DNA from 3 places in the Microbacterium sp. PA5 genome. Region 1 is predicted to be linked to each of the others. Evidence: predicted binding sites of a transcription regulator. Region 1 holds the regulator's gene; each other region holds the start of a gene.
What was found. Region 1 encodes LexA, which represses DNA repair genes until DNA is damaged. Its sites were predicted from a motif close to TCGAACANNTGTTCGA; they were not measured.
Positions count from the first base shown of each region.

Region 2: the regulator LexA is predicted to act here: its motif matches at 1,269-1,284, upstream of ACPWUT_RS12090 (DUF222 domain-containing protein).
Region 3: the regulator LexA is predicted to act here: its motif matches at 1,809-1,824, upstream of ACPWUT_RS00700 (Rv2578c family radical SAM protein).

Region 1 covers NZ_CP187567.1:1,088,172-1,091,440, reverse strand. The annotation lists gene ACPWUT_RS04990 (histidinol-phosphate transaminase) at 1-826, opposite strand, end outside; gene ACPWUT_RS04985 (LysM peptidoglycan-binding domain-containing protein) at 846-1,211, opposite strand; gene lexA (transcriptional repressor LexA) at 1,482-2,165, shown strand; gene metE (5-methyltetrahydropteroyltriglutamate--homocysteine S-methyltransferase) at 2,202-3,269, opposite strand, start outside.
Region 2 covers NZ_CP187567.1:2,543,437-2,546,705, reverse strand. The annotation lists gene ACPWUT_RS12090 (DUF222 domain-containing protein) at 1-1,236, opposite strand, end outside; gene ACPWUT_RS12085 (hypothetical protein) at 1,358-1,843, shown strand; gene ACPWUT_RS12080 (glucose-6-phosphate dehydrogenase) at 1,847-2,245, opposite strand; gene ACPWUT_RS12075 (VOC family protein) at 2,242-2,646, opposite strand; gene ACPWUT_RS12070 (ATP-binding cassette domain-containing protein) at 2,677-3,269, opposite strand, start outside.
Region 3 covers NZ_CP187567.1:142,340-145,608, forward strand. The annotation lists gene ACPWUT_RS00695 (hypothetical protein) at 1-604, shown strand, start outside; gene ACPWUT_RS00700 (Rv2578c family radical SAM protein) at 757-1,800, opposite strand; gene ACPWUT_RS00705 (M15 family metallopeptidase) at 1,904-2,890, shown strand; gene ACPWUT_RS00710 (acyl-CoA dehydrogenase family protein) at 2,986-3,269, shown strand, end outside.

The sequences.
Region 1 (3,269 bases):
CGTGCCGGAGGGCGGCCGTGGCGGCAGCCTGCGTGAGCGCGCTCAGGTGATACGGCAGCCGCACCAGACGCAGGGCGTCGATGACGCCGGGATCCGCCGCGAGGTAGCCCACGCGCGCCCCCGCGAAGGCGAAGGCCTTGCTCATCGTCCGCGAGACGACCAGCCGCTCGCGGCCCGGCAGCAGCGTGAGGGCGGACCTCTCCTCGCGCGGCGCGAACTCCTGGTAGGCCTCGTCCACGATCACGACGCCGCGGGCGGCCTCGTACACCGACTCGATGACCTCCAGCGACAGGGGCGTGCCGGTCGGGTTGTTGGGGGCGCAGAGGAACACGACGTCGGGGTCGGCGTCCGCGATCTGCGATGCCGCCGACTCCGGCGACACCGTGTAGTCGGGCTCTCGCGTGCCCGAGACGTACTCGGCACCCGTGGCACGCGTCAGCAGGGGGTACATCGAGTAGGTCGGCCCGAAGCCGAACGCACAACGTCCCGGCCCCGCGAACGCCTGCAGCAGGTGCTGCAGCACCTCGTTCGACCCGTTGGCGGCCCAGATCTGGTCACGTTCGAGGCCGTGTCCGAGGTAGTCGGCGAACCCCTCGCGCAGCGCGGTGAACTCCCGATCGGGGTACCGGTTGACCTCGCGCAGAGCGAGGGCGATGCCGTCGAGGATATCGTCCGCGACCTCCTCGGGGACGGGGTGCGTGTTCTCGTTGACGTTGAGCGCCACCGGAAGGGGCGCCTGCGGAGCGCCGTACGGCGTCAGTCCGCGCAGATCCTCGCGCAGGGGCAGGTCCTCGAGACGGACGCGGCCGTCGATGGGTGAACTCACGCCTCCATGCTAGGACCGCTCACTCCTGCGTCGCGTACTCCGCGGGGATCGAGAGCTCCTGGCCGGCGTCGAGCTGTGCGGTGCCGAGGGCGTTCAGACGGACGATCGCGTCGACCACGTCGCGGGGGTCGGCCGCCGGTGCGACCTCCTGGGCGATGGACCACAGGCTGTCGCCTGGAAGGACGGTCACGGTCGCGAACTCGGGCGACGCCGCCTCGCGGTCGGCGGACGCGAGGGCGGCGCCCCCGGAGACGATCGCGATGCCCAGCGCGGCGACCGCCGGCAGGGCTGCGAGGAAAGCGACCACGCGCCGACCGCGCGTCGTCAGGCGCAGGCGGGTCGCCGGAGTCAGCGCGGATGCTGCGGCGATGTCGATGGTGGTCATGATTCCTCCCGGGGATCCGAGTTCGGAGTTCGGAACTTCGCACCCGACTCTCGGCCGGGAGGGCCGGGTGCGAAGTTCTCTTCCGAATCTATCTTCGATACAAGTATGGTGTCAAGGGCATCCGACATCGCAGATGAATCGAACGCGACACGCGATCGCCTCACGCTCGGCTGCGACGAGACCGGATACGGTTTCGATATCTAGACCCCATCACCCACCTCCGACATTCGAAGGCGCTGACCTTCCGGAGGACTCGAGAGGAGCGCGGCCATGGACGAGATCCGGTCGGCCAGGGACAAGCCCCAGACCCGTCGACGCAAGTCGCTCAGCGACAAGCAGCTGGCGATCCTCGAGGTCATCCAGCGATCGATCGCGCGTCACGGCTATCCGCCGAGCATGCGCGAGATCGGCGACGCCGTCGGACTCAAGTCGCTCTCCAGCGTCACGCACCAGCTCAACCAGCTCGAGCTCAGCGGCTACCTGCGCCGCGACCCCGGCAAGACCCGCGCGATGGAGGTGCTGATCGACCTGCCCGGCAGCGCCGCCGAGAACCCCGCAGACGAGGCGCCCGCGGTCGGCGACGCCGCGATGGTCCCCCTGGTCGGGCGCATCGCCGCCGGCGTCCCCATCACCGCAGACCAGCAGGTCGAGGAGATCTTCCCCCTCCCCCGTCAGCTCGTCGGCAAGGGCGACCTGTTCATGCTCCGGGTGAGCGGCGAGTCGATGATCGACGCGGCGATCTGCGACGGCGACTGGGTGGTCGTGCGCTCGCAGCCCGTCGCCGACAACGGCGACATCGTCGCGGCGATGCTCGACGGCGAGGCGACCGTCAAGACCTTCCGCCAGCGCGACGGGCACACCTGGCTGCTCCCCCGCAACACGGCCTTCGAGCCGATCCTCGGCGACGACGCCGTCGTCCTCGGCAAGGTCGTCGCCGTCCTGCGCGCGGTCTGACCGGGCCGGGCTCGGGCACGCGCCGCCCCGGCGGCGTCAGCTCAGCGCCGCCACCTTCGCGCGGACGCGCTCGGTCGCGGCGACCACATTGCGCAGCGACTCCACGGTCTCGTCGTAGCCACGCGTCTTCAGACCGCAGTCGGGGTTGACCCACACCTGCCGCAGCGGCAGCGCATCGGCCGCCCGCTCCAGCAGCTCGGCGACCTCGTCGACGGAGGGCACGCGGGGGGCGTGGATGTCGTAGACCCCCGGACCGACGCCATGGGAGAACCCCGCCGCGGCGATGTCGTCGATCACCTCCCCGCGGCTGCGCGCCGCCTCGATCGAGGTCACATCGGCATCGAGGGCCGCGATCGCATCGATCACGACGTCGAACTCCGAGTAGCAGAGATGCGTGTGCACCTGCGTGCGCGCTGCCGCCCCGCCCGTCGCGAGCCGGAAGGCAGCCACCGACCACGCCAGGTACGACGGCTGCTGCGCCGCCTTCAGGGGCAGGAGCTCGCGGAGGGCGGGCTCGTCGACCTGGATGATGCGGATCCCCGCATCCTCGAGATCGGCGATCTCGTCGCGCAGCGCCAGCGCGACCTGGTCGGCCGTCTCCGCGAGGGGCTGGTCGTCGCGGACGAACGACCAGGCCAAGATCGTCACCGGCCCCGTCAGCATGCCCTTCATGGGACGGGCGGTCAGGGACTGGGCGAAGCTCGACCATCCCACGGTGATCGGTGCCGGCCGCGAGACGTCGCCCCACAGGATCGAGGGTCGCGTGGCGCGCGATCCGTACGACTGGACCCAGCCGTTGCGGGTGACCGCGAAGCCCTGGAGGTGCTCGGCGAAGTACTGCACCATGTCGTTGCGCTCCGCCTCTCCGTGCACGAGGACGTCGAGGCCGAGGTCCTCCTGCAGCTCCACGACGCGGGAGATCTCGTCCCGCAGGTAGCTCTCGTAGGCGGACGTGCCGAGCTCCCCACGCCCGTGGCGGGCGCGCGCCCGGCGGATCTCCGCGGTCTGCGGGAACGAGCCGATCGTCGTCGTCGGAAGCAGCGGCAGCCCGAGATCCTGCTGCGCCGCGGCCCGCTCCGCGTCGGAGGGCCGGGCGAGGTCGCC
Region 2 (3,269 bases), 1.5 Mb from region 1:
CAGGTGGTGCCGACGGCAGAGGGTCGCGAGGTTGTCTTCGCTGGTCCCGCCGCCGTGCGCGTGGTCGACCGTGTGATCGGCGTCGCAGCGATGAACCGGCTGGCGGCACCCGACGAACCGGCAGTGCTCGTCGCGGGCCCGCAGGAAACGGCGCAGCTGCTCGGAGGGGCGGTAGCGATCGACAGCGAGCACCGATCCATCGACGGGGCTCGTCATCACGCGATCCCATCCCGACGCGGCACCGGCGAGTTCGAGCGCCTGCGAGAGAGGGATCGGACCGTAGCCCGCGAGCAGGCAGGGTTCCCGAGACGCTCCCAGGACCGTCAGCACCGGCACCGTCACCTGCACCTGCGCGGTGATGCGACCCAGGTCGCCGCCGGCGTCGGCATGCCCGGTGCCGTGGGCGGTGTTGTGGGCGGTGGGAGCGCCGCCGAGCAGGAGGTCGGCGAACACGTCGGCGCGCAGCTGGTCCATCGTCCGGCGTCCGGCTCCGCCCGAGCGGTTCTCACCGTCGTCGTCGATCTGGTCGGTCTCGTCGGTCCCGGCCATGCCGCCATCGTCGCCGTGTCCGTCCGCCACGCGTTCGGCCGCGTCGACCTCGTGTGCGATCGCCGTCAGTCGATCCCGAATTCCGTAGGCCAGCACCGCCGGAAGATCCGCCAGGATGCGCGCCATGCCGTCGTCGAGATCGTTCACGACCACTCGGCGACCGCTGCGGACGCGCTCGTGACGGTCGTGGAGTGACTCCGGGTGCGCGTGCTCGGCCAGCGCCCGCGCGGCCGGTCGGAGCTGCGCGGCCGTCACGTCGACAGCCAGGGCGAGCGCCCGCGTCTCGAACCATTCGCGCGCCGCATCGTCGACCACGGGGGCACCCGCCTCGACGATCGCGGCGACGTGTGCGCGGCTGACCTCTCCTGCGCTCCACGCGGCCAGCGTCGCGGGGAACAGGTGCGCCAGTGAGGCTGCGGCATCGAGCTGCCCCTGGAGGGTGCGGTCGGACACGTGAAGTGCCGCGCCGAGCTGCGCCGCCAGGTCGCGCAGCTCGAGGTCACCTGTTCTCGAAGAGGCGCCGGGCAACGACTCGGCCAGTTCGCGCGCCCAGTGATGCGCCTCTGCGAACACCGCCGTCAGCGCGGCCTGCGACCGCGCGACCGCACGGTGCGCCTCGACTGCGCGCGTGACGAACGCGTCCGCCGCGGCGGTGTGGCCCTCGAGGCCGGATCCGGTGTTCGTCATGACCTCATCCTCGCGCCTCGAGGAGCCGAGTTTCGAAGATTTGTTCGATCTGTGGATAACTCGTCGGCACTCTTTCGAGATGTCGGCGGTGGTCGCGACACTGTCCTCGTGGAGGCGGAGAATGCGAAGGATCCTGACCGCGGCGCTGATCGCCGGAGCGCTGTGCGCCGTCGCCGGATGCAGCGCCGCACCGCTGGTCGGCGAGGGAGTGGCCTGCGCGTCATGGGTCGCCTACGAGACCGACGAGCAGCGGGCGGCGGCCGCAGACCTCGTGATCGTCGCGACCGGCATCGAGCGCGACGGCACGATGTCGATCCTCGGCTACGACGCCAATGCCTACACCGTGCGCGTCGCCGAGGTCGAGAAGGGCACGGTGGACGGCGGTGCCGGCACGAGCCTGCGCGTGGGATCGACGGCCGACTCCTGTTCGGCCCGGCCCTATGGCGACGGCGATCAGATGCTGCAGGCCGAGCCGCTGCGTCTGTTCCTCACACGCGCCGAGTCCGGCTGGACCACGCTGACGCCCTTCGACGGCGCACGGCCGGTCGACGACGGCGCGACCTCACGCCCGTCACCGGGGCCCTCGACATCGGCGCCCGACGACTGACGCTCAGCCCACCCGCTGACCGCACATGCCGCACACGCCGGTGGCCGGCACCTCGACGAAGCAGTCCGGGCAGAAGACCGCCGGCCGTTCGGGGACGGTCGGAGCTGCGACCCGGGTCGACGAGGCGGCTCGTGGCGCGCGGCGCTCGCGCGGAGCCTTCGCGACCGGTTCGGGCCGGGTGGCGATCACCGGGCGATGCGCCAGGCAGTAGAGACGGACGAAGCCCGCCGGGTTGTTGGGGTGCCGATGCTTGACGACCCAGAGCTCCTCGCGCTCCCGCACCTCGGAGGACGGGCCGCAGGTCGCACACCGGGTCGCTTCGCCAGGAACCGCCTCCGACGCGCGCAGCGGGGTGTCGAACGGGATGGCATCGCGCCAGTCGGAGGAGTTCCTGATCTTCATGACCCCTCCAGCTTCCCACGGTGCGCCGTCCAGCCCGACCAGTCGGCGGCGTCGATCACGCAGAACCGGTTGCCCTCTGGGTCCTCCATGATCACGTAATCGGCATCGGCAGGCCGCTTGTCCCAGTGCACCTCGCGGGCGCCGAGGGCAGTCAGGCGCGCGACCTCCGCGGACTGGTCCTCGGCGTAGAGATCCAGGTGGATGCGCGGCGGGAGGATGCGCGGCGCGGCCACGGCGTCGAGCGAGATGTTCGGGCCGGCGCCCGGTCCCGCGGCGGGGTGGAGCAGGGCGAAGTCCTCGTCGATCGGCTCGCGGGCGACGTAGTCGAGCGCGGCCGTCCAGAACGCGATCTCCGCGGCGAGGTCGTCGACGCGGATGACGATCGATCCGATGGTGAGCATGGCGCCTCCGACGGCCACGCTACCCGGCGGTCACCGGCGGGTGAAGGCCTGTCGCGTCACCGGGGAGGTCGCCGAGGAGACGACCGGGGAGGCCACCGAGGAGACGACAGGGGAGACCACGGGCTTCGCGCGGCGCAGCGACGACAGCACCGCGCGGCCGACGAGCAGGAGCCCGATCACGGTGGTGACGGCGCGCAGGGTGTCCCAGGTCGCCGTGGAGGTGACGAGCGAGTAGACCAGGAAGTTGCCGAGATTCTCGGCGAGCGACCCGCCCGGCACGTACGAGATGCTCGTCCCGGCGCCGACGGCGAACGGCCAGAACCACATGTTCATCACCAGGCCGAAGAGGTACGACGAGACGATGCCGTAGGCGCACAGCATGGCGATCTCCCCCGCACCGCCCACGCGCCGCGGCAGCAGGCCGGCGCCCGCCCCGACCCAGCCGCAGGCGAACATCTGGAACGGCAGCCAGGGACCGATCCCGCCCCACATGACCGCGGACAGCGCGATCGCCGCTGCCCCGAGGAGCAGCCCGAAGCGCGGGCCGAAGGCGCGGCCGGCGAGGATGAGCAGCACGAACAGCGCCTCCACGCCGCCGACTCCGGTGCTCGCGATCCGTACGG
Region 3 (3,269 bases), 950 kb from region 1:
TCCCACCGGCACGGCGACCGCACCGGCGACCCCGGGTCCGACCACTCCCACTCTGCCGGGTACGCCGACCGCGACCCCGTCGCCGACGGCCACGACGACCCCGAGTCCGACGCCGAGTCCCACCGCGACGGCGGGCGCATCGGATCGGGCCGTCCTGCCGTCGTGCGGCACGCTCTTGCCGCTGTCGACGGTGCACGCGCTGTTCGGCGACGCGGCCGAGCCGCTGGATGCCGGCGGCTCCGCGGCGGACCACATGCCGGGGCCGCTGGCCGCCGAGACCGCGGCCCGGGCTGTGCAGTCCGAGGTGTGCTCGTGGGGCATCCCGTTCTCCGACGGCGGGTTCAGCGTCGTGGCCGCCGAGCTGACGACGGCGGCGCGCGACCGTCTCGTGTCGTCGCTGCGCACGGCGGCGTCGTATCGCGCGACGACCATCGCCGGTGCGACCGCGTTCACGCACTCCGAGGAGAGCGAGTTCGGCACGATCGCCGTCGTCTACGTCTTCACGGGCCGGGTGTGGATCACCGTCACCGGCACCCTCACGGTCGAGACGGGGAGCGAGTTCGCCGGTTCCGCGCTCGACGCCGTCCGGGCCGCCAACGCCTGACGCGATTCTCTCTCCCTCTCGCCGAGCCGACACGTCCCGTGCGAGCCGACACGGTTTGCACGGGACATCGCGTGTCGGTTGGGCGGAAACGTGTCGGCTCGGCGGCAGGCGCGGCGGCGCGCGCGGGGCGGGGCGGGGCAGGAGCGAGGGCGTCAGAAGAGCATCGCGGGAGCCGACGCGGATGCCGTGGCGCGCACGGGCATGAGGCGTGACGCGCGCGGCGCGGGGGCGTCGTCCTCCGCCCCGCCGGTGAGGCCATGGCGGCGCAGCAGCGGCCGCACCCGCGCCGACAGCAGCTTGCGGTAGCCGACCGGCGCGCTCACCGACGCGCCCGGGTACAGCCCGCGGTAGAGCGGCAGCAGGTCGGGACGCTCGCGCTCGAGCCACTGCCAGAACCACTCCTTGGCGCCGGGGCGCAGGTGGAGCGCCCCGAACACGACGCGGCGGGCGCCCGCCTCCCTCAGCTGCCGCAGCGCGTCGTCGATGATCGCCGCGTCGTCGGTGAGGTGCGGGAGGATCGGCATGAGGAAGACCATCGGGCGGAAACCCGCTTCGCTCGCCGCGCGGATCGTCTCCACCCGCGCGCGGAACGTCGGCGCGCCGGGCTCGAGCGATTCGCGCAGGGCGTCGTGGCTGATGGCGATCGACATCGACACGTCGACGTCGACGACGGACGCCGCAGCCGCCAGCGCCGGCAGGTCGCGGCGCAGCAGGGTGCCCTTGGTCAGCACCGAGAACGGCGTGCCGCTGTCGGCGAGCGCCTCGATGATGCCGGGCATGAGCCGGTAGCGCCCCTCGGCGCGCTGGTACGGATCGGTGTTCGTGCCCAGCGCGACGTGCTCGCGCGCCCACGACGGCCGGGCGAGTTCGCGGCGGAGCACCTCGGCGACGTTCGTCTTCACGACGATCTCGCGATCGAAGTCGGCGCCGGAGTCGAAGTCGAGGTACTCGTGCGTGCGACGGGCGAAGCAGTAGACGCAGGCGTGACTGCAGCCCCGGTAGGGGTTCACGGTCCAGTCGAACGGCATGGCCGACGGACCGGGAACGTGGTTGAGCGCCGACTTCGCCAGCACCTCGTGGAAGGTCATGCCCGCGAATTCGGGCGTCGTCACGCTGCGGACGAGCCCGCCGAGGGACTCCAGGCCGGGCAGCGCGTCGGGGTCCGTCGCCCCCACCTGCTGACCCTGCCACCTCATCCTCCCAGGGGAACACAGATTCGACACTCCGTCAACCCATGAGCGACGACAGTCGAACATCGCGCAATCCCGGGCGCCGCGCGCCGTCGCGCGACAATGGAGTGTGCCCGCCGCGTCCCCCCACACGCGCCGCGCCCACCGCACGTCGCGCCGGGTGCGGCTCGTCCGCCGCCGCGTGCTGGCGGTGACGCTCGTGCTCGTCGTCGGCGCGTCCATCGCCACGTTCGCGCTGCCGCGTCCGAGCGACGGCGAGGCGGAGGCGCCCCCCTCGCCGTCCGCGACCTCCCCCGCGCCGACGCCCACCGCAGCTCCCACGCCGGCCTCGCCCGCTCCGACGAGCCCGGCCCCTGCTCCGACATCCCCTGCGGTCTGCGACGACCCCGCGGTCGTCGACGCGCTGGCCTCGGGGACGGACGCCGAGGTGGTCGCGGCTCTCGGCGGCGGAGAGGCCTTCCGTGCAGCCGTGGCATCCGGCGAGGCCCCCTGCATCGACGTGACCGAGGCGGGCAGAACGTGGGTCGTCGTGAACAAGCGCAACGCCCTCGATCCCCTCGACTACTGGCCGACGCCCCAGGCGCAGCCGCAGGGCATCCGGGTCGTCTCGGGCGGCGGATGGCTGCGGGCCGACGCCGCCGACGCCCTCGACGAGCTCGCCGCCGCGATCGTCGCCGACGGCGTCGGGACCCTCGGCGTCGATAGCGCCTTCCGCCCGTACGCCTACCAGGTCGACCTCTACAACGGCTACGTGGCCTCGCGGGGCCGGGCCGCCGCCGACCTGCGCAGCGCCCGCCCCGGGCACAGCGAGCACCAGACGGGGCTGGCGGTCGACGTCGTCGCGTGCGACGGCGGCTGCGGGTCGCACGACGGCTTCAAAGGCACCGCCGAGGCGGAGTGGCTCGTCGACAACGCCTGGCGGTTCGGCTTCATCATCCGCTACGAGGACGGCGCGACCGCGACGACCGGCTACTCGTGGGAGCCGTGGCACCTGCGCTACATCGGGGTCGAGCTGGCCGAGGCGTACGACGCCGGCGGCTACGGCACCCTCGAGGACTTCTTCGGACTCCCCGCCGCACCTGACTACGACGCCTGAAACCCAGTACCATGGATGCCGGGATGCAATCCCACGGCCGGCCCTGCCGCACACCCTGCGGCAGCGGCACTCGAGGATGAGAGGACGGGCGCACGATGGAGCGCGACATCTACGACGAGGACCACGAGGCGTTCCGCGACGTCGTCAAGGAGTTCTGCAAGCGGTACGTGACCAACGAGGCGCGCGAGAAGTGGGACGCCGACGGTGAGGTCGACCGCGCCACCATGCTCGCCGCCGGCGAGGCCGGGATCATCGGCCTGAGCGTGCCCGAGGAGTTCGGCGGCGCCGGGATGCTCCAGGACTACCGCTTCCGCGCGGTCGTCAACGAGGAGGTCATCCGCGCCGGAGCCGGATCGCTCGCCGGTGCCTTCGGCATCCA